DNA from 2 places in the Streptomyces sp. NPDC054956 genome. Region 2 is predicted to be linked to the other one. Evidence: predicted binding sites of a transcription regulator. Region 2 holds the regulator's gene; the other holds the start of a gene.
The links. Region 2 encodes HrcA, which represses chaperone genes, less so after heat shock. Its sites were predicted from a motif close to TTNGCACTCNGNNNNNCNGAGTGCNAA; they were not measured.
Positions count from the first base shown of each region.

Region 1: groES (co-chaperone GroES) is a predicted target of HrcA. The motif match lies at 2,342-2,368, and genes of this name have one in related genera.

Region 1 is NZ_JBSGXB010000205.1:1,341-13,456, reverse strand. Features, by position in the region: gene ACWGDE_RS26615 (sensor histidine kinase) at 1-1,369, opposite strand, end outside; gene ACWGDE_RS26610 (response regulator transcription factor) at 1,362-2,042, opposite strand; gene groES (co-chaperone GroES) at 2,512-2,820, shown strand; gene groL (chaperonin GroEL) at 2,956-4,584, shown strand; gene ACWGDE_RS26595 (ester cyclase) at 4,702-5,391, opposite strand; gene ACWGDE_RS26590 (SDR family NAD(P)-dependent oxidoreductase) at 5,480-6,253, opposite strand; gene ACWGDE_RS26585 (MOSC domain-containing protein) at 6,303-6,992, opposite strand; gene ACWGDE_RS26580 (LysR family transcriptional regulator) at 7,072-7,971, shown strand; gene ACWGDE_RS26575 (WhiB family transcriptional regulator) at 8,138-8,473, opposite strand; gene ACWGDE_RS26570 (response regulator transcription factor) at 8,853-9,464, shown strand; gene ACWGDE_RS26565 (sigma-70 family RNA polymerase sigma factor) at 9,808-10,437, shown strand; gene guaB (IMP dehydrogenase) at 10,623-12,116, shown strand, end outside.
Region 2 is NZ_JBSGXB010000214.1:3,156-13,344, reverse strand. Features, by position in the region: partial or broken gene ACWGDE_RS27185 (DUF3097 family protein) at 1-435, opposite strand; gene ACWGDE_RS27180 (MBL fold metallo-hydrolase) at 464-1,192, opposite strand; gene hrcA (heat-inducible transcriptional repressor HrcA) at 1,344-2,363, shown strand; gene dnaJ (molecular chaperone DnaJ) at 2,364-3,503, shown strand; gene ACWGDE_RS27165 (nitronate monooxygenase) at 3,673-4,764, shown strand; gene ACWGDE_RS27160 (16S rRNA (uracil(1498)-N(3))-methyltransferase) at 4,761-5,504, shown strand; gene ACWGDE_RS27155 (histidine triad nucleotide-binding protein) at 5,602-5,961, shown strand; gene ACWGDE_RS27150 (ribonuclease Z) at 5,965-6,870, shown strand; gene ACWGDE_RS27145 (MFS transporter) at 6,914-8,296, opposite strand; gene ACWGDE_RS27140 (carbohydrate kinase family protein) at 8,543-9,640, shown strand; gene ACWGDE_RS27135 (PhoH family protein) at 9,874-10,189, shown strand, end outside.

The DNA of each region.
Region 1 (12,116 bases), on a different contig from region 2:
GGCTCCCGGCGGACGGGGGGAACGCCCGGACCTCGCCGCCGTGCGCCCGCGCGATCTCCCGGGCGATGGCCAGGCCCAGGCCGGTGCCGCCGCTGTCACGGCCCCGGTCCGCGTCCAGCCGTACGAACCGCTCGAAGACCCGGTCCCGGTCCGCCTCCGGGATGCCCGGACCGTCGTCCGTGACCTCCAGCAGAGCCCAGCCGTCCTCGGCCGAGGCCCGGACCACGACCTCGGCGCGGGCGTACCGCAGGGCGTTGTCCACGAGGTTGGCCAGCGCCCGTTCCAGCCGCGCCGGATCCCCGGCGGCCGGTACGGGGGCCCGCGCGTCCAGCCGTAGCGCGACCCGGGGCGCCGGGCGCCGCGCCACGTCCTCGGCGGCCAGCAGCGCGAGGTCCACCGGCTCGGTGCGCGGCGCGGGCCCGCCGTCGAGCCGGGCCAGCAGGAGCAGATCGGCCGCGATGCGCTGGAGCCGCTCGGTATCGGCCAGCGCGGCCGCCACCGACTCCCGGTCGGGGTCGCGCAGCGCCACCTCCAGCCGGGACCGGACGGCCGCGAGGGGGTTGCGCAGCTCGTGCGAGGCGTCGGCGGTGAACTGCCGCTGCCGGGCGTCGCTGCGCTCCAGCCGGTCGAGCGTCTCGTTGACGGTCCGGGCCAGCCGCGCGATCTCGTCGGCGCCGCCCGGGTCCGGGACCCGCCGGTCCAGCTCGCTCGCGGTGACCGCCGCCAGCCCGGTGCGGATCGCGGTGACGGGGCGCAGCGCGCGGCCCGTCACCCACCAGGCCAGGGCCGCGGAGACGGCGATCAGCGGGGGCGCGCCGGCCAGCAGGCCGAGTCCCACGGCCCGGTTGGCGTCGTCGACGTCCCCGAGCACGGTCATGGCGTAGACGGTGTGGGTGGCGTGCGTCCCCGGCGGGCCGGGCGCCTCGACGGCGACGACCACGCGCCGCTGGGTGCCGGGGCGGGCGGGCGGCAGGACGGCCGAGCGCATGTCGTCGCCGGGCGCGGGGCGCAGTTCGGTGACCTCGGGAGTGTCCTTCAGGTCCCCGCTGGTGGCCACGATCGTGCCGGCCGCGTTCCGTACGAGGACCAGGTCGACCCCGCCCTCGGGCGCGGGCAGCCGGCCGCCGGCCGGGAGGGTCCCGGTGTCGTACAGGGCGGCGACCTTGCGGGCGGCGAGCTCGGTGCGGCCGGTGGTGTTCTCGATGAGGTTGGCGCGCAGCAGGGCGTACAGCCACAGCCCGCCGGTGGCGAGGACGGCGGCCATCGCGAGGGCGGCGGCCGCGGCGGCGCGGGCCCGCAGACTGCCGAGCCGCCGGCCGGCGGAGCGGGACCGGGACCGGGACCGGGACCGGGACCGGGGGCTATCCACCGTCCGGTGCCATCCGGTAGCCGGTGCCGTGGACGGTGAGGATCGAGCGGCGGCCGAAGGGGGCGTCGATCTTCCGGCGCAGCGAGGAGACGTACACCTCGACGATGTTCGGGTCGATGCCGTGCGGGGTGTCCCAGACCTCGTCGAGGATGTCCTGCTTGGCGACGGCCCGGCCGGGCTGCTCCATGAGGCAGGCCAGTACGCCGAGCTCGCGGGCGGTCAGCTCGATCTCGTGCGGGCCGCGGCGGCAGCGGCGGCCGCGCGGATCGAGCAGGAGGTCGCCGGCCTGCAGGACGCTGGGGCGGGGGGCGGCGGCCCGGCGGGTGAGCGCGCGCAGGCGGGCGGCGAGGACGACGAACGAGAACGGCTTGGTGAGGTAGTCGTCGGCGCCGGAGTCCAGGCCCTCGGCCTCGTCGTACTCGCCGTCCTTGGCGGTCAGCATGAGGACGGGGGTGGGGTCGCCGTGGGCGCGCATGCGCCTGCAGATCTCGTAGCCCGACAGACCGGGGAGCATCAGGTCGAGGAGGACCACGTCGTACGGGCCGCCGGTGAGGGCGAGCTCCAGTCCGCGGTGGCCGTCGTGGGCGAGGTCGATCCAGTGGCCGTCGGCGGAGAGGCCGCGCCGCAGTGACTCGGCGAGGCCGGTTTCGTCTTCGACGACCAGAATCCGCATGCCCCAAGCCTCACATACCGGACCCTTTTTGCCCGGGCCGGCCCGGACCCGGTCCTCAAACGCCCGACGGGCTGGAGGGGTCCCGGGCTGAGCCCGGACCCCCCGGGGCTCCGCCCCGGACCCCCGCGCCTCAAACGCCGGCGGGGGTGGATTTTCCAGTCCCGCGGCGTGCGGGTGCAGGTCGACGCCGGACAGAATCCAGCCCCTCCGGCGCTTGAGGAGCGGGGGTCCGGGGGCTGGTCCCCGCGGGGTTCCGGGGCGCCCCCAGGCGGCCCGGGCGGCGAAACCAGCGGCGCGTATTGGCACTCCGCTTGACCGAGTGCTAATCCCCGGAATAGTCTCGCGTCTGGCACTCGCCCCTGGTGAGTGCCAACACAGCGACAGGCAGATCCGGCACCCGCGACGACGGATCGACCTGGTCGCCACCTCAGACAGTTAACCCCGGATCTCCGAAGGGGGAGGTCGGATCGTGACGACCACCAGCTCCAAGGTTGCCATCAAGCCGCTCGAGGACCGCATTGTGGTCCAGCCGCTCGACGCCGAGCAGACCACGGCCTCTGGCCTGGTCATCCCGGACACCGCGAAGGAGAAGCCCCAGGAGGGCGTCGTCCTTGCCGTGGGCCCGGGCCGCTTCGAGGACGGCCAGCGTCTCCCGCTGGACGTCACCGTCGGCGACGTCGTCCTGTACTCCAAGTACGGCGGCACCGAAGTGAAGTACAACGGCGAGGAGTACCTCGTCCTCTCGGCCCGCGACGTGCTCGCGATCGTCGAGAAGTAAGACTTCTCCAGTTTTGCTTGAGCTACGCCCCTGGTCACCCCTGCTGATGCCGGGCGGCGAGGGGCGTAGTTCGTTTCTGGTTAGGCGGTCGCGGTGAGCGGCCGGGGATCGCAACGAGAGGGCTGAACCGCTCCCATGCCGAAGATTCTCAAGTTTGACGAGGACGCCCGTCGCGCCCTCGAGCGCGGCGTCAACAAGCTCGCCGACACGGTCAAGGTGACGATCGGCCCCAAGGGCCGCAACGTCGTGATCGACAAGAAGTTCGGTGCGCCCACCATCACGAACGACGGTGTCACCATCGCTCGCGAGGTCGAGCTGGACGACCCGTACGAGAACCTTGGCGCGCAGCTCGTGAAGGAGGTGGCGACCAAGACCAACGACATCGCGGGTGACGGCACCACCACCGCCACCGTGCTGGCCCAGGCGCTGGTCCGCGAGGGTCTGCGCAACGTCGCCGCGGGTGCTTCCCCGGCCGCCCTGAAGAAGGGCATCGACGCCGCGGTCAAGGCCGTGTCCGAGGAGCTCCTCGCGACCGCCCGTCCGATCGAGGACAAGTCCGACATCGCCGCCGTGGCCGCGCTCTCCGCGCAGGACCAGCAGGTCGGCGAGCTCATCGCCGAGGCGATGGACAAGGTCGGCAAGGACGGTGTCATCACCGTCGAGGAGTCCAACACCTTCGGCCTGGAGCTGGAGTTCACCGAGGGCATGGCCTTCGACAAGGGCTACCTCTCGCCGTACATGGTCTCCGACCAGGAGCGTATGGAGGCCGTCCTCGACGACCCGTACATCCTGATCAACCAGGGCAAGATCTCCTCCATCCAGGACCTCCTGCCGCTGCTCGAGAAGGTCATCCAGGCCGGCGCCTCGAAGCCGCTGCTGATCATCGCCGAGGACGTCGAGGGCGAGGCGCTCTCCACCCTCGTCGTCAACAAGATCCGTGGCACCTTCAACGCCGTCGCCGTCAAGGCTCCCGGCTTCGGTGACCGCCGCAAGGCGATGCTGCAGGACATGGCCACCCTCACCGGTGCCACCGTCATCGCCGAGGAGGTCGGCCTCAAGCTCGACCAGGCCGGTCTGGACGTCCTGGGCACCGCGCGCCGCGTGACCATCTCCAAGGACGACACCACCATCGTCGACGGTGGCGGCTCCTCCGACGAGGTCCTCGGCCGCGTCAACCAGATCAAGGCCGAGATCGAGTCGACCGACTCGGACTGGGACCGCGAGAAGCTGCAGGAGCGCCTGGCGAAGCTCGCCGGTGGCGTCTGCGTCATCAAGGTCGGCGCCGCCACCGAGGTGGAGCTCAAGGAGAAGAAGCACCGTCTCGAGGACGCCATCTCGGCGACCCGCGCCGCGGTCGAGGAGGGCATCGTCTCCGGCGGTGGCTCCGCTCTCGTCCACGCCGTGAAGGTGCTGGAAGGCAACCTCGGCCTGTCGGGCGACGAGGCCACCGGTGTCGCGGTCGTGCGCCGCGCCGCCGTCGAGCCGCTGCGCTGGATCGCCGAGAACGCCGGCCTCGAGGGCTACGTCATCACCTCGAAGGTCGCCGAGCTCGAGAAGGGCCAGGGCTTCAACGCCGCCACCGGCGAGTACGGCGACCTGGTCAAGGCCGGCGTCATCGACCCGGTCAAGGTCACCCGCTCCGCGCTGGAGAACGCCGCTTCCATCGCGTCGCTGCTGCTCACGACCGAGACCCTGGTCGTCGAGAAGCCGGCCGACGATGAGGCCGACGCCGGTCACGGCCACGGTCACGGCCACAGCCACTGACCTCGTCGGTAGGCGTCAGTAGTCCCGAGTGATCGCGACTGCTCGCGGCAAAGCCCCGGTCACCGCTGCCAAGCGGTGGTGACCGGGGCTTTCCCGTACGCGCTGCCGGACGGGTGGCTACATCGCGCCCAGTTCCTTCATGAGGCGCATGGCGTCGTAGTGCCACCAGCCTTCCTTGATCATTCCGTCCTGACATCGGAAGACCGTCGTGCCGGTCATCGTGCAGGTCTTGCCGGTCGGGGCGATCCCCATGAACTCGCCCTTGTGCTTGCCGCTCCAGGTCCACAGGGTGGTGACGTAGTCGTCCTGTGCCATCTGGGCGTCACGCGTGAAGGTGAAGTCGAAGGCGCCGCGCCACATCGTGACGTCCTCGCTGATGGCCGTGTATCCGGTCTTGTCCACGGGGTTGCTGATGTCGTGGTCGAGGTAGTCGGCCGCGAAGATCTCCTCGATGACGGACAGGTCGCCCTTCATCGCGATCTCGTCGTACATGCGGTTCACGAGCAGGGTGTTGAGGTGCTCGTCACGTACGACGTCCAGGTTGGTGAACGTGGGCATCCCGTCGCAGAGGGCCACCATCTCCTGGAACATCCGGTCGGTCTCCGGGAGGTGAGAGTTCTTCATGGCCGCTTCGTACGACGGGAACTCGACGACGTCGACGTAGTGCGTGGCGGAGTCGCGGTCCTTGGCGACCCGGCTGGCGAGGACGGTGCGCTTGCCCTTGGTCTGCTCGATGTAGCGGTCGATGACCTCGTTGACCGCTTCGGGCTGACTGGTTTCGTAATCGACTATCTGTACGAATGTCATGGCCTCTCCCGCGCTGGATGGGACACATCCAGTTTAGGGAGATTTCACCCATTTGCCTCGTTCGGTGAAGTCGGCCTCCGGGGCCCGCTCACTGCGGTCCGTACTTGCGCCCCGTACGCGAGGAAACCCCGCCCAGCAGGCCCCGCGGCGTCAGCTTCACCACGCCCATCAGCGCCTTGTACCGCGGGTCCGGGATCGACACCGTCTTGCCCCGCGCCAGGTCGGCCAGGGCCGCGGCGACCAGCTTGTCGGCGTCCAGCCACATCCAGCCGGGGATGTTGTCCGTGCCCATACCGGCGCGCTGGTGGAACTCGGTGCGCACGAAGCCCGGGCACAGCGCCATCAGCCGTACGCCCGAACCGGTCAGGTCCTTCGCGGCGCCCTGCGTGAACTGCACGACCCAGGCCTTGCTCGCCCCGTAGGTGCCGCGCGGCAGGAAGGCCGCCACCGAGGCCACGTTGATCACGCCGCCGCGCCCGCGCGAGCGCATCGACTCCGTCGCCGCCGAGGTCAGCCGCAGCACGGCCTCGATGTGGACCTTCAGCATGGTCAGCTCGTCGGCCATGGAGACCTCGAGGTAGCGGCCCTTGTTCCCGAAGCCCGCGTTGTTGACCAGCAGGTCCACCGGGTGCTTGCGGTCGCCGAGACGTTTCTCGACCGCCGCGATGCCCTCCTCGGTGGAGAGGTCGGCGACCAGCACCTCGGCCTCGATGCCGTGCCGGTCGTGCAGTTCGGTGGCCTGCTCGCCGAGCCGCTTGGTGTCCCGGGCCACCAGGACGAGGTTGTGGCCCTGGGCGGCGAGCCGCCGGGCGAATGCGGCGCCGATGCCCGCCGTGGATCCCGTAATCAACGCAGTCGTCATACGGGCAACCTAGCCGCCCCGGGCGCCGCCTCCCGTACCGGCTTGTGCGTCAGCCCCCTTGCGGGAGGCCCGCGTTCCCGTACTTCTCCACGTAGGCGAGCGCCTTGTCCCGCGCCGCCGGCTCCAGCGCGTCGCCCGCCGCCAGCGTGCGCGGCAGCAGCGTCCGCTCGGTGGTGAAGGCGCGGAACCAGAACTCGACGGTCACCTCGTGGTCGGGCCGGTGGAGCACCTCGATGGTGTCGCCGGGGGAGACCCGGCCCTCCTCGATGACCCGCAGGTACGCGCCCGGCCGCGCGGCCTGCGTGAACCGCTTGACCCAGGACTTCTCGCCGAGCGTCCCCTGGAAGGTCTGGCACGGGATGCGCGCCGAGGCCACCTCCAGGACCAGGTCGGGGCCGACCCGCCAGCGCTCGCCGAGCTTGGCGCCGTTCACGTCGACGCCGGAGGTGGTGAAGTTCTCGCCGAAGAGCCCGCCGGGCAGTTCGCGCTCCAGCTCGCCCTCCCACCACTCCAGGTCCTCGCGGGCGTACGCGTACACGGCCTGGTGGTCGCCGCCGTGATGGCGCAGGTCGCAGACGTCGTCACCCTCCACGCCGCTGGCCGCGACCCCCTTGGGGCCCGGGGCGAAGACGCGTACGGGACCGGGCGCGGGGAGCTTGCGGTGGCCGGTCAGGCCACCCTCCGCGTCGGTGTACTCGACGGCCGTCGCGCGGCCGAGGTTCACGGAGATGAGATGCATGCCCTCACGCTAGCCGAATCGTCTCAAAGCGTCACGGGGTTAATGGTGCCCCGATCAAAGTAGCCCTTATGCTCGAAGGGTGATCGAGGCACGTCATCTCCGAGTTCTGCGCGCTGTCGCCGGAACCGGGTCCTTCTCCGCCGCCGCCCGCGAGCTCGGCTGCACCCAGCCGGCCGTCTCCCAGCAGATGAAGGCGCTGGAACAGTCCGCGGGCACCCCCCTGCTGATCCGTACCGGGCGCGAGATGCGCCTCACCCAGGCCGGTGAGGCGCTGGTCCGGCACGCCGCCGGGATCCTCGCCGGGCTGACCGCGGCCGAGGAGGAGGTCGCGGCCATCGCCGGGCTCCGCGCGGGCCGGGTCCGGCTCGTCTCCTTCCCCAGCGGCAGCTCCACGCTGGTGCCCACCGCGCTCGCGGCGATGCGCGCCGAGCACCCCGGGACCCGGATCTCGCTGGTGGAGGCCGAGCCGCCGCGCTCGGTGGAGATGCTGCGCGAGGGCGACTGCGACCTCGCGCTGGCCTTCCGCTACGGGGGCGCCTCCGGATCGGCGGCCGAGTGGGAGGACCTCGTGGTCCGGCCGCTGCTGACCGACCGGCTCGTCGGGCTGGTCCCCGAGGGGCACCGGCTGGCGGGCGCGGAGCGGGTGGGCATGGCGGAACTGGCCGACGAGCCCTGGATCGCGGGCTGCCCGCGCTGCCGCCGCCATCTGGTCGAGGTGTGCGAGGCCGTCGGCTTCACCCCGCGCATCGACTTCGCCACCGACGACTACCCGGCCGTGGTCGGCTTGGTCGGGGCCGGGCTCGGGGTCGCGGTGCTGCCGGAGCTCGCGGTGGAGTCCGTACGGGCCAAGGGCGTGAGCACCCTCGTCGTGGAGCCTGCGGTCGAGCGGGAGGTCGTGGCCCTGACCCTGCCCGACCTGGCCCGGGTGCCGGCCGTGGCCGCGACCCTGGCCGAGCTGGAGCGGGCGGCCAGGCGCTGACCCCCGCGCAGGGGTGCCCCGTACGGACTGCGTGCGGGGCCCCTGCGCGGTGAGGGTGTCCGCTCCGCCCGGTGCGGAACGGTGTTGGCGACCGGTCCGCCCGGTGCGGAACGGTGCGGGTGATCCGGTCCGCCCGGTGCGGAACGGTGGGCGTGATCTGGTCCGGTCAGTGCGGAACGATCGGAGCGATCGGTCCGATCGCGGTCGTGGCGGGGATCAGGCGATGGCGTGCGCGGCCCATCAGCTCTTCGCGTTCGTCCTCGGTGAGGCCGCCCCACACCCCGTAGGGCTCGCGGACGGCGAGTGCGTGCGCGGCGCATTCCGAACGCACCGGGCAACGCATGCAGACCTCTTTAGCCGAGGCCTCGCGCGCGCTCCTGGCCGCGCCCCGCTCACCTTCCGGGTGGAAGAAGAGGGAGCTGTCGACCCCGCGGCAGGCAGCCAGCAGCTGCCAGTCCCAGAGGTCGGCGTTCGGTCCGGGGAGGCGGGAGAAATCTGCCATTGGTAGTCCTCTTGGTGCCGGTACTGAGGCGGATACGGTCCATGTCTCCACACCTACTGTCGTAGTAGATGTAAATATGACTCATTGGGAATCTAGCCTCAGACATGCGCCAAACGGAAGGAAAGCCGCCAAATAGGGCATAACGCCAGATGGAGGACACGCGGCGAGTGGTGCCCGCGTCGTGATCGCTTCCTCACGTAGAGTGCCGAAGGTGTCCGTCCGACCCGTAACTCTTTCGAGTGACCATCGTTGAGAGTGCGAAGGCGGTTGAACCAAGAAGTTCTCGGACAGGTGTCCGGGAGCATCGACCGCACAGGTGACGATACGTACCAGCCTGGAGGCTCAAGGTGACGCGCATCAGCAGCTGCGGAGGGCGGTCATGACATCCGTCCTCGTCTGCGACGACTCCCCGCTTGCCCGAGAGGCGCTCCGCCGCGCGGTTGCCACCGTGCCCGGCGTCGAGCGTGTGACGACGGCCGCCAACGGCGAGGAAGTCCTCCGCCGCTGGGGTGCCGACCGCTCCGACCTGATTCTGATGGATGTACGGATGCCCGGGCTCGGCGGTGTGGAGACGGTTCGCCGGCTGCTCTCGGCCGACCCGGGCGCCCGCATCATCATGCTGACGGTCGCCGAAGACCTGGACGGCGTGGCCCTCGCGGTCGCCGCCGGCGCCCGGGGCTATCTGCACAAGGACGCCTCGCGCGCCGAACTGCGGGCCACGGTCACCCAGGCCCTCGCCGACCCGACCTGGAGGCTGGCCCCGCGCCGGCTGCGCTCGGCCGAGATGGGCGCCGCGCCCACGCTCACCGCGCGCGAGATCCAGGTCCTGGAGGGCATGAGCCACGGCCGGTCCAACGCGGAGATCGGGCGCGAGCTCTTCCTCTCCGAGGACACGGTCAAGACGCACGCCCGCCGGCTGTTCAAGAAGCTCGGCGCCTCCGACCGGGCGCACGCCGTCGCGCTCGGGTTCCGCTGGGGTCTGGTCCGCTGACCGCACGACCGCCGGCCCTCACCGGCCGGCGGTGCCGCGGCCGGCACGGGGGCCGGGCCGGGTTCTCCCGGCGGGTCCCGAAGGCCCCGTCGACCGATCTCCCGCACCGTGGTGCGGACCGGGGATTGGCGGGGCACAATCCGGGGGACGTGTCGCTTCGTGCGCCATGCCGCATGCTTGAGGGTGTGGCGCATCCTGGAGATGACGCCTCGGGGACGATTCGGCCGAGCGGGAGGGGAGGGGCCAGAGCATGAGTTCCGGTGTACCCACCCCGCATAACGCTTCGATGCACAACGCGGGCCGCAGTGCCGCGAATGCTCCGGCACCAAGGCACCATGGATTGATGCGCGACGACGAGGCCCCGGGGTCACCCGCGGCCACAGGCCCCACCGGCACCGCCAGAGGTGGCGGCGACGGGACCGTCGGCGCGCTCGTACGCCGTGCCGTCGAGGGCGACGAGCAGGCCACGCACGATCTGCTCGCCTTCGTGCACCCCCTCGCCATCCGGTACTGCCGCACCCGGCTCTCGCGACTTCCCGGTGACGCTCGTCACTTCGTGGAGGACCTGGCGCAGGAGGTCTGCGTCGCCGTCCTGATGGCGCTGCCGCGCTACCGCGACACCGGGCGCCCCTTCGAGGCCTTCGTCTTCGCCATCGCCGCGCACAAGGTCGCCGACCTGCAGCGGGCCGCCATGCGGCACCCCGGCAGCACGGCCGTGCCCTCCGACGAGATGCCGGAGCGCCCCGACGACTCACTGGGCCCCGAAGAGCGCGCGCTGCTGAGCAGCGACGCCGCCTGGGCCAAGAAGCTGCTGGCCAACCTCCCGGAGAACCAGCGCGAGCTCCTCGTGCTGCGCGTCGCCGTGGGGCTGACCGCCGAAGAGACCGGGCAGATGCTCGGGATGTCCCCCGGAGCGGTACGCGTAGCCCAGCACCGGGCGCTCAGCCGGCTCCGCGCGCTCGCCGAACAGTAGGCCGAACGGCAGAAGGCCCCTTGATCCCGGTTCCTCTGGGTCGGGCGGGTTCCGTCAGGGTTCGTCCGGTTCTTTCGTCGTAGGAAACGACGAACCTTGGCCTTGATCTTGGTCGTGGAATGAGACGCCTCGCGATCCCGTTAGCATGGACATCCGCGCTGAGCAAGACCATCTTGGAAGGTGTCATGACTGTGAACGCCGACGGAGTGCCCGACAAATTCGCCACACTCGGCCTCACGTACGACGACGTGCTGCTCCTGCCGGGTTCGTCGGACATGTCCCCGGACGCGATCGACACCTCCTCCCTCATCTCGCGCAACGTCCGCGTGAACGTCCCGCTGCTCTCCGCCGCCATGGACAAGGTCACCGAGGCCCGCATGGCCATCGCGATGGCCCGCCAGGGCGGCGTCGGCGTTCTGCACCGCAACCTCTCCATCGCCGACCAGGCCAACCAGGTCGACCTGGTCAAGCGCTCCGAGTCCGGCATGGTCACGGACCCGATCACGGTGCACCCGGACGCGACCCTGCGCGAGGCCGACGAGCTGTGCGCGAAGTTCCGCATCTCGGGCGTCCCGGTGACCGACCCCGCCGGCAAGCTGCTCGGCATCGTCACCAACCGCGACATGGCCTTCGAGTCAGACCGCAGCCGCCAGGTGCGCGAGGTCATGACCCCGATGCCGCTGGTCACGGGCAAGGTCGGCATCTCCGGCGTGGACGCCATGGAGCTGCTGCGCCGCCACAAGATCGAGAAGCTGCCGCTCGTCGACGAGTCCGGCATCCTCAAGGGCCTCATCACGGTCAAGGACTTCGTCAAGGCCGAGAAGTACCCGAACGCCGCCAAGGACAAGGACGGCCGGCTGCTCGTCGGTGCGGCCGTCGGTGTCGCCGGCGACGCGTACGACCGCGCCCAGGCCCTGATCGAGGCGGGCGCCGACTTCATCGTCGTCGACACCGCCCACGGTCACTCCCGCCTCGTCGGCGACATGGTCTCCAAGATCAAGTCCAACTCGACGGTCGACGTCATCGGCGGCAACGTCGCCACCCGCGACGGCGCCCAGGCGCTCATCGACGCCGGCTGCGACGGCATCAAGGTCGGCGTCGGCCCCGGCTCCATCTGCACCACCCGCGTCGTCGCCGGCATCGGCGTCCCGCAGGTCACCGCGATCTACGAGGCCTCGCTCGCCGCCAAGGCGGCCGGTGTCCCGGTCATCGGCGACGGCGGCCTGCAGTACTCCGGCGACATCGCCAAGGCGCTCGTCGCCGGCGCCGACACGGTGATGCTCGGCTCGCTGCTCGCGGGCTGCGAGGAGTCCCCGGGCGAGCTGCTCTTCATCAACGGCAAGCAGTTCAAGTCGTACCGCGGCATGGGCTCGCTCGGCGCGATGCAGTCCCGCGGCGACCGCAAGTCCTTCTCCAAGGACCGCTACTTCCAGGAGGGCGTGGGCGGCGACGACAAGCTCATCCCCGAGGGCATCGAGGGCCAGGTCCCGTACCGCGGCCCGCTCTCCGCGGTCGTGCACCAGCTCGTCGGCGGCCTGCGCCAGTCGATGTTCTACGTCGGCGGCCGTACGGTGCCGGAGCTCCAGGACCGCGGCCGGTTCGTCCGGATCACCTCGGCGGGGCTCAAGGAGAGCCACCCGCACGACATCCAGATGACGGTCGAGGCTCCGAACTACTCC
Region 2 (10,189 bases):
GGGGAGGTCGTCGATGCCCTCCAGGTACTCGACCACCACGCCCTCGATCCGCAGGTCGTCGCCCCAGACCCGTTCCACGAGCTCGGCGTCGTGGCGGCCCTCCACATAGATCCGGCCCGCCCGGGCCACCCGCGCCCGTGCCCCCGGTACGGCGATGGAGCCGGAGGCGGTCCGAAGAGGGGCGGACGGGGCGCGGACCGGGCGGGTCAGGGTGACGACCGCGCCGTCCAGGAGGAAGCCCCGGGGGGCGAGGGGGAAGACGCGACGCTTGCCGAAGCGGTCCTCGAGGGTCACCGTTCCCGCTTCGCAGGCGACCACCGCGCCGCAGAAGTCCGTACCCGCCACCTCGACCACCAGGTCGGGATCGGCCGGCACCTCCGGGACGGGCTTGGAGCGCTTCCACTGCGGGGTCAGGTCGGGGGAGTACTCGCGCATCCGGCCGAGGGTAGGAGAGCGGGCCGGTTCAGGGGCCCGACACGCCGAAACGGGCCGCCAGTGTGGCGCGTTGCGCACGGACGAAGGCCGCGTCGACCACCGCTCCGTGACCCGGCACGTACAGCGCGTCGTCCCCGCCCAGGGAGAGCAGCCGGTCCAGCGCCGCCGGCCACTGCCGGGGCACGGCGTCCGGGCCCGCCTGGGGTTCGCCCGACTCCTCGACCAGGTCGCCGCAGAAGACGACCTCCCGCGCGCCGCCCGGGACGAAGGCGGCCAGGTCGTGCCGGGTGTGCCCGGGGCCCACGTTCGCCAGCAGCACCTGTACGCCGCCCAGGTCGAGCGTCCACTCGCCCGACACCAGGTGCCGGGGGAGCACCAGCAGGTCCGCCGCCTCGGCGGCCTCGGAGGGGGCCAGACCATGCCGGACGGCGTCCGCCCGCAGGTCCTCACGGCTGATCGACAGCAGGGTGTCGAGGCCGACCGGTCCGTAGACCTCCGCCCCGGCGAACGCAGCACCACCCAGCACATGGTCGAAATGTCCGTGTGTGAATGCGATATGGGTCACGCGGCGGCCCGCCAGGCGCTCCGCCTCGGCCCGCACCTGGGCGCCCTCCCGCAGGCAGGACCCGGGGTCGATCAGGAGGGCGGAATCGTCGCCCACCACCAGTCCCACGGTGCAATCCCACACCGGAAGCCGCCGTCGGCCGGCCCGATCGGTGAGCCGTTCCCAGCCCGCCTCTTCCCAACGCACGTCCATGCCGCGACGCTACCTTGGCGGGCCGCCCTTGCTAGGGGTGTACCACCCCGCCGTACACTGACCGGGGGATCTCTGGCACTCGAACGCGCAGAGTGCCAACAGACCGGGCCGGTCGAAGCAGCGGACGACGGAAACGATGGAGGTGTGCGCGATGCTCAGCGAACGCAGACTCGAAGTGCTGCGCGCCATCGTCCAGGACTACGTCGGGACGGAGGAGCCGGTCGGCTCCAAGGCGCTCACCGAGCGGCACCGCCTCGGCGTCTCGCCCGCCACCGTGCGCAACGACATGGCCGTGCTGGAGGAGGAGGGCTACATCGCCCAGCCCCACACCAGCGCCGGCCGCATCCCCACCGACAAGGGCTACCGGCTCTTCGTCGACAGGCTGGCGGGGGTCAAACCGCTGTCGACGCCCGAGCGCAGGGCCATCCAGAACTTCCTCGACGGCGCCGTCGACCTCGACGACGTCGTCGGCCGCACCGTACGGCTGCTCGCGCAGCTGACGCGGCAGGTCGCCGTCGTCCAGTACCCGAGCCTGACCCGGTCCACCGTCCGTCACGTGGAACTGCTCTCGCTGGCCCCGGCCCGCCTGATGCTCGTCCTCATCACGGACACCGGCCGGGTCGAGCAGCGGCTCGTCGACTGCCAGACCCCCTTCGCGGACTCCTCGCTGGCCGACCTGCGGGCCCGGCTCAACAGCCGCGTCGTCGGCCGCCGGTTCACCGACGTGCCGCCGCTGGTGCAGGACCTTCCGGAGTCCTTCGACACCGGGGACGACCAGGCGACGGTCAAGGCCGTCCTGGCGACCCTCCTCGAAACGCTGGTGGAGGAGGCGGAGGAGCGGCTGATGATCGGCGGCACCGCCAACCTCACCCGCTTCGGACACGATTTTCCCCTGACGATCAGGCCGGTGCTCGAAGCGCTGGAGGAGCAGGTCGTGCTCCTCAAGCTGCTCGGCGAGGCCAATGAGTCGGGAATGGCCGTAAAGATCGGGCATGAGAATGCCTACGAGGGACTGAACTCCACGTCCGTCGTCTCGGTCGGCTACGGTTCGGGCGGCGAAGCAGTCGCCAAACTCGGCGTGGTCGGACCGACCCGCATGGACTACCCCGGAACGATGGGAGCGGTACGCGCAGTGGCACGTTACGTCGGACAGATCCTGGCGGAGTCGTAAGTGGCCACGGACTACTACGCCGTTCTCGGCGTGCGCCGCGACGCATCGCAGGACGAGATCAAGAAGGCATTCCGGCGGCTTGCGCGCGAGCTGCACCCGGATGTGAACCCCGATCCCAAGACGCAAGAGCGTTTCAAGGAGATCAACGCGGCGTACGAGGTTCTCTCGGACCCGCAGAAGAAGCAGGTCTTCGACCTCGGCGGCGACCCGCTGTCCTCCTCCGGAGGCGGCGGCGGCGCGGGTGGCTTCGGGGCGGGCGGCTTCGGCAACTTCTCCGACATCATGGACGCCTTCTTCGGCCAGTCCTCGCAGCGCGGACCGCGCTCGCGGACCCGCCGCGGCCAGGACGCCATGATCCGCCTCGACCTGGAGCTGGACGAGGCCGCCTTCGGCACGACCAAGGACATCCAGGTCGACACGGCCGTCGTCTGCACCACCTGCTCCGGTGAGGGTGCCGCTCCCGGCACCTCGGCGCAGACGTGTGACATGTGCCGCGGCCGCGGTGAGGTCTCGCAGGTCACCCGGTCCTTCCTGGGCCAGGTCATGACCTCGCGCCCCTGCCCCCAGTGCCAGGGCTTCGGCACCGTGGTCCCGACCCCGTGCCCCGAGTGCGCGGGCGACGGCCGGGTCCGCTCCCGCCGCAGCCTGACGGTCAAGATCCCCGCCGGTGTCGAGAACGGCACCCGGATCCAGCTCGCGGGCGAGGGCGAGGTCGGCCCCGGCGGCGGCCCCGCCGGCGACCTGTACGTGGAGATCCACGAGCTGCCGCACCCGACCTTCCAGCGGCGCGGGGACGACCTGCACTGCACGGTCACCATCCCGATGACCGCGGCGGCCCTGGGCACCAAGTGCCCGCTGGAGACGCTGGACGGCCTGGAGGAGATCGACATCCGGCCCGGCACCCAGTCCGGCCAGGCGATCCCGCTGCACGGCCGGGGCGTCACGCACCTGCGCGGCGGCGGGCGCGGCGACCTGATCGTCCACGTCGAGGTCACCACCCCCGGCAAGCTGGACGCGCAGCAGGAGGACCTGCTGCGCCAGCTCGCGAAGCTGCGCGGCGAGGAGCGGCCGATGGGCCAGTTCGCGCCGGGCCAGCAGGGGCTGTTCAGCCGGCTGAAGGACGCCTTCAACGGGCGCTGAGCCACCCGCGCACACGCGTACGCGAACACCTGCGAGCCCGGTCCGGGGATGCCCCGGACCGGGCTCGCCGTGCAGGTGCCGGCGGGTTCTCGCCGCCGCGGTGAAGGGGACTATGCCAGGCGAATGCCGTGATTCGGTCCCGTGAGCGGGACATGGCACGATGCAGCTCATGTCCTCCGCACCGAACGGTCTCTTCGTGTACCCGATCGTGCAGGCTCCCATGGCGGGCGGTGCCTCCTGCCCGCCGCTGGCCGCCGCCGTGTGCGAAGCGGGCGGGCTGGGCTTCCTCGCGGGCGGCTACAAAACGGCCGACGGCATGTACCAGGAGATCAAGCGGCTGCGCGCGCTCACCCGCCGCCCCTTCGGCGTCAACCTCTTCATGCCGCAGTCGAACTCCGTGGACCCGGCCGCGCTCGAGGTGTACCGGGGGCAGCTCGCCGGCGAGGCCAGCTGGTACGAGATCTCCCTCGCGGAGGAGGACCTCCTCGGCACCTGCGACGACGGCTACGACGCCAAACTCGCCATCCTCATCGAAGACCCGGTCCCCGTGGTCTCGTTCACCTTCGGACTGCCCTCGCCCGCGGCCTTCACCTGCCTGCGCAAGGTCGGTACGTACACGGTCGCGACCGTGACCTCCGTCGAGGAGGCCCGGGCCGCGCAGGCGGCCGGGGCGGACGCCGTCTGCGTCCAGGGCATGGAGGCCGGCGGCCACCAGGGCACCCACCGCGACGACCCGCGGGCCGACGGCACGGCGGGCGTCGGCCTGCTCGCGCTCGTCGCGCAGGTGCGCGAAGCGGTGGCCCTCCCGATCATCGCGGCGGGCGGCCTGATGCGCGGCTCGCAGATCGCCGCGCTGCTCGCGGCGGGCGCGGAGGCGGCGCAGCTCGGCACGGCGTTCCTGGCCTGCCCGGAGTCCGGCGCCGACCCGCTGCACAAGAAGGCGCTGACCGACCCGCTGTTCGTCCGTACGGAGCTGACCCGGGCCTTCTCGGGCAGGCCGGCCAGGGGGCTGGTCAACCGGTTCATGCGCGAGCACGGCCCGTACGCCCCGGCCGCCTACCCGCAGGTCCACCACCTGACCTCGCCGCTGCGCAAGGCGGCCGCCGCGGCCGGGGACCCGCAGGGCATGGCCCTGTGGGCGGGCCAGGGGCACCGGCTGGCGCGCGCGATGCCGGCCGGGGAACTGGTGGAGGTGCTCGCGGCGGAACTCTCCGCCGCGCAGCACGCGTTGAAGACAATGCAGATGAGGAGTGCGTCATGACCGCCCCCGTGTTCGTGGTCGAAGAGGTCCCCGCGGGGCCGGAGTTCGTCCTGGACGGCCCCGAGGGCCGGCACGCCGTCTCCGTGAAGCGGCTGACCCCCGGCGAGGCCGTGGTGCTCGCCGACGGCCGGGGCCGCTGGGCCGAGGCCGTCGTGAAGGCGGCCGAGGGCAAGGACCGGCTCGTGGTGTCGGTGTCCGGGGTCTTCGAGGAGGCCGAGCCCGCCGTCCGGATCACCGTGGTCCAGGCCCTGCCCAAGGGCGACCGGGGCGAGGTCGCCGTCGAGACCATGACGGAGACCGGCGTCGACGCGATCGTGCCCTGGCAGGCCTCGCGCTGCATCACCCAGTGGCGCGGCGAGCGCGGTGCCAAGTCCCTCGCGAAGTGGCGGGCCACCGCCCGGGAGTCCGGGAAGCAGTCCCGCCGGGTGCGCTTCCCCGAGGTCGCCGAGGCGCTGTCCACCAAGCAGGTCGCGGCGCTGCTCGCCGAGGCCGACCTCGCGGTGGTCCTGCACGAGGACCGCGACACCCCCTCGGGCGCCCTGGCCACGGCGGAACTGCCCGCCGCGGGCTCCGTCGTCCTGGTGGTCGGCCCCGAGGGCGGGGTCTCCCCGGAGGAGCTCGCCGCGTTCGCGGCGGCGGGCGCGCACCCGTACCGGCTGGGCCCCTCGGTCCTGCGCACCTCCACGGCCGGGACGGCGGCGGCGGCGGTCCTGCTGGCCAGGACGGGCCGCTGGTCCTGACCGGCCGCCGGTCCTGACGGGCCGTTGCTCCTGACGGGCGGGGCCGGTGGCGGTGGATACGATGCCGGAACCGATCACCGTAACGAAGGGCTCAGCAATGGCCGGGGAACCACAGGCCGACTGCCTGTTCTGCAAGATCGTCGCGGGGACCATCCCCGCGACGATCCTCCGGGAGACCGAGACGACCGTCGCCTTCCGGGACATCAACCCGCAGGCGCCCACCCACGTCCTCGTCATCCCCAAGGTGCACTACCCCGACGCCGCCTCCCTCGCGGCCGCCGAACCCCAGATCGCCGCCGAGGTGCTGCGCGAGGCCGGCCAGGTAGCGGTCGACGAGCAGCTCGCCGACCGCGGCTACCGGCTCGTCTTCAACACCGGCGCCGGAGCGGGCCAGGTCGTCTTCCACGCCCACGTGCACGTCCTGGGCGGCCGCGGCTTCGAGTGGCCCCCGGGATAAGCCGTGTCCGTACGAGAATTCGTGGTCCTCGGCACCGCCAGCCAGGTGCCGACCCGCCACCGCAACCACAACGGCTACCTGCTGCGCTGGGACGGCGAGGGAATCCTCTTCGATCCCGGCGAGGGCACCCAGCGCCAGATGCTGCGCGCCGGGGTGGCCGCGCACGACATCAACAGGATCTGCGTCACCCACTTCCACGGCGACCACAGCCTCGGCCTCGCCGGGGTGATCCAGCGCATCAACCTCGACCGGGTCCCGCACCCCGTCAGCGCCCACTACCCGGCCTCCGGGCAGAGGTTCTTCGAGCGGCTGCGCTACGCCACGGCCTACCGCGAGACCGTGGAGATCGCCGAGGAACCGGTCGCCGCGGACGGTGTGCTCGCGCGCTCCGAGAGCTACGTGCTGGACGCCGTACGGCTCTCGCACCCGGTGGAGTCCTTCGGCTACCGGCTCACGGAGCCCGACGGCCGCCGGATACGGCCCGAACTGCTCGCGCGGCACGGGATCAAGGGGCCGGACGTGGGCCTGATCCAGCGCGAGGGCCGCCTCGGCGAGGTCACCCTCGAGGACGTCAGCGAGCCGCGCCCCGGGCAGCGGTTCGCCTTCGTGATGGACACCCGGCTCTGCGAGGGCGTCGAAACGCTCGCGGCGGGCTGCGACATGCTGGTGATCGAGTCGACGTTCCTCGACGAGGACGTCCGGCTGGCCACCGACCACGGGCACCTCACCGCCGGCCAGGCCGCCGCGGTGGCGCGCGACGCGGGCGTACGGCACCTCGTGCTGACGCACTTCTCGCAGCGCTACTCCGATCCGTCGGAGTTCGAACGCCAGGCCCGCGCGGCCGGGTTCGAGGGCGAGCTCACGATCGCCGCCGACCTCGTACGGGTTCCCGTGCCGAAGCGGTCCTGAGGACGGACCCGGCGCCGGGGCCGGTGCGGGCCCCGGCCGCGTTCTAGACTCCGGACCGGACCCGCCGCGAGGACTGCTCGCGGGCGCGGCGGGCGGCCGCCGGGGAGAGCAGCAGCACCCGCAGCGCGGGCCGGCGCGGGGAACGGGCGCGACGGGCGGCGATGCCAGGGAGCTCGACGACCTCCAGCTCGGGTGCGCCGACCTTCGGCACCGTGCCCGTCGGGGCGCCCGCGCCGGCCGCGAGCACGGCTGCCGGGGCCCCGCCGCGCCGCCGCACCGAGCCCGGGACCAGCGGGCGTCCGCCGACGTGCAGGGCGACGGCGGTCATCGGCCCGGCCACGGCCAGCAGCAGGCCGCCGAGGACCAGGCCCATGCCCTCGAACCCGGCGCGCTCGGCGAGCAGGCTCCCGGCGACGGGCCCGCAGGCCACGCCGAGCGAGGAGGCGGAGCCGACCAGGACGGCCCAGCGGCCGCGCGGGTCGAGGGCGGCCGCGAGCCCGATGGCGTAGGAGAGCACGACGGGGTAGACCGCGTTCCACATGATCTCCCCGGCGGCGAAGGTGCCCAGGCCGTGGGAGTGCGAGGCCAGTACCACGCAGCCGGCGATGACCGCCGTGCCCGCGCCCACCGGAACCGCCCGGCCGAGCCGGGCCCCGAGCGCGGAGGCGGCGGTGACGCCGAGCAGCCCGGCGCCGAGCGCGGCGGCGAAGACGATGCCGAGGGTGACCTCCGACAGGCCCGCCTGCTGCGCGCCGATGCGGCCGCTGACCCCCCACAGGGCGTTCTGGGCCAGCGACCACAGCATCAGGGCCGCGGCCAGCACCACCCCGGCCCGCGGGTACGGCAGCCGCCCGCGGACCCGTACCGCCCGGGCCGGCGCGGTGGCCCCGCCGAGGCGGCCCGTCGCGGGCCAGCACGCCGCCGCGACCAGCGCGATCGCGGCGAAGGGCAGCCAGTGGCCGCCGCCGAGCCGGGGCAGGGTCAGGTACAGGGCCCCGGCGGTCGCCGACACCGACAGCAGTCCGAGCGCGGAGGTGCGGTGCGGATCGCGCTGCGCGGCGATCCCGGAGGCGGCCACGGCGGTCGCCGTGCCCGAGCCGAAGCCGCCGACGACGGCGCCCGCGACGACGAGCGGGAGCAGCGACGTGGCGGCCGCGGTGCCGTAGCCGAGGACGGCCAGCAGCAGCCCGAGCCGGGCCAGCGGACGCGGTCCGTGCCGGGGGATGCGGGAGGCCAGGGCGAATCCGGCGGAGGCGGAGCCGAGCAGCAGGACCGAGCCGATCAGTCCGGCCTGCGCGGGGCTCAGCGGGAGGTGCGCGTCCAGCCTGCCCACGACGGTCGGGAGCAGGTACGGGGCGACGTAACCGGCGGTGAAGAGCGCGACGAGCGGCCAGGCGGCGGGCGGCGCGGGGGTGCGGTCGGACACGGGTGTTCCAGGTGACGCAGGCGGAGCGTGAGATTCCGCAAGAGCGCGGGGCTCATATCTATCAAGCGGCCGGATCTTCACAGAAGGGCGTTCGGGTGGTGATCTGCGTCACACTGTATTCCGGGTCCACCCGGGCGGGAGGGGCCGCACGGCGGGCGTGTGTTACCCCCATTGAAGAAACGACCCGCCAAGACCGTCCACCCGACACCGATTCCAGCGAAACGCGCGCCGAACGGGGAGTACATCGTGAGCAGTCGCACCAGCCGGGACAGCCGTACCGCCGCCGTGGACCCGCTCGGTCCGCTGCGCGATCCCCAAGAGCCGGGCTGCGACGTGTTCCTGACCGGCACGGTCTTCCTCGACATCATCTTCACCGGACTCGACTCGGCCCCCGTGCGCGGCACCGAGTCCTGGGCGCGCGGCATGGGTTCCAGCCCCGGCGGCGTCGCCAACATGGCCACCGCCCTCGCCCGGCTCGGCCTGCGCACCACCCTCGCCGCCGCCTTCGGCGACGACCACTACGGCGAGTACTGCTGGGACGCCCTCGAACAGGGCGAGGGCATCGACCTGTCGATGTCACGGACCGTTCCCGGCTGGCACAGCCCCGTCACCGTCTCCATGGCGTACGAGGGCGAGCGCACGATGGTCTCGCACGGACACGAGGCCCCGCCCCCCGCGGGCCCCGGGCCGTTCCCGCAGTGCCCGCCCCGCACCCGTGCGGCCGTGGCCTCGCTCGGAACGGGGGGCGGCGAGGCGTGGGTGGCCGAGGCGGCCCGCAACGGAGCGCGGGTCTTCGCCGACGTCGGCTGGGACGAGAGCGGACGCTGGGACCTGGGGGCCCTGGCCGACCTGGAGCACTGCGAGGCGTTCCTGCCCAACGCGGGGGAGGCGATGGCCTACACGCGCACCGACTGTCCGCGCGCGGCGGCCCGGGCGCTGGCCGAGAAGGTCCCGATCGCGGTGGTGACGATGGGCGCCGAGGGCTCGTACGCGGTGGACGGGCGGACCGGGGAGACGGCGCAGGTCCCGGCGATCGCCGTCGACGCCCTCGACCCGACCGGCGCGGGCGACGTCTACGTGGCGGGCTTCCTCACCGGCACCCTCGCCGAGTGGCCGCTGGCGGACCGGCTCGCCTTCGCGGGCCTGACGGCGGCCCTGTCGGTGCAGGAGTTCGGCGGCTCCCTGTCGGCCCCCGGCTGGCCCGAGGTGGCCGCCTGGTGGCGCACCGCCCCGCACGAGCTGCGCGGGCGCTACGGCTTCCTCGACGACCTGATCCCGCCGGCCGAGACCCCGGCCAGCCGGCGCCGGGCGGTCCCGACGATCGGCTTCCGGCACTCGGCGTAGGGCGGTCGGGCCGGCCGTCCGGGCCCGCGCCCGGCGGGCCCGGGGCGGGGGCCGCGCGCAGCCGCGTACGGGGGCCGCGCACGGGGTCGCGCGCAGCCGCGTACGGGGGCCTGCGCCGGGACCGGTAAAACCCCTCGGGGATCACGCGGCGGCGACGTACGCTTGGAAGTCCGGAGGCCGTCGATCGGCGCGGCCCCTCAGTGGGAGGTATGCGCAGGCCACAGTGCCGGCCCATGACTCAGACACCGACAGCCCAGACCCCCGCGCCGGGGCAGGCGCGAGCCCATTTCACCGTCCCGGCCGCCCACCCGATGGTGTCCGTGCTCGGCTCGGGCGACGCCCTGTTGCGCGTGATCGAGAAGGCCTTCCCGAAGGCCGACATCCATGTTCGGGGCAATCAGGTCAGCGCGATCGGCGCGGCGGCGGAAGTCGCTCTGATCCAGCGCCTGTTCGACGAGATGATGCTGGTGCTCCGCACCGGGCAGCCGATGACGGAGGACGCAGTGGAACGCTCGATCGCCATGCTCAAGTCGAGCGGCAACGGCGAGG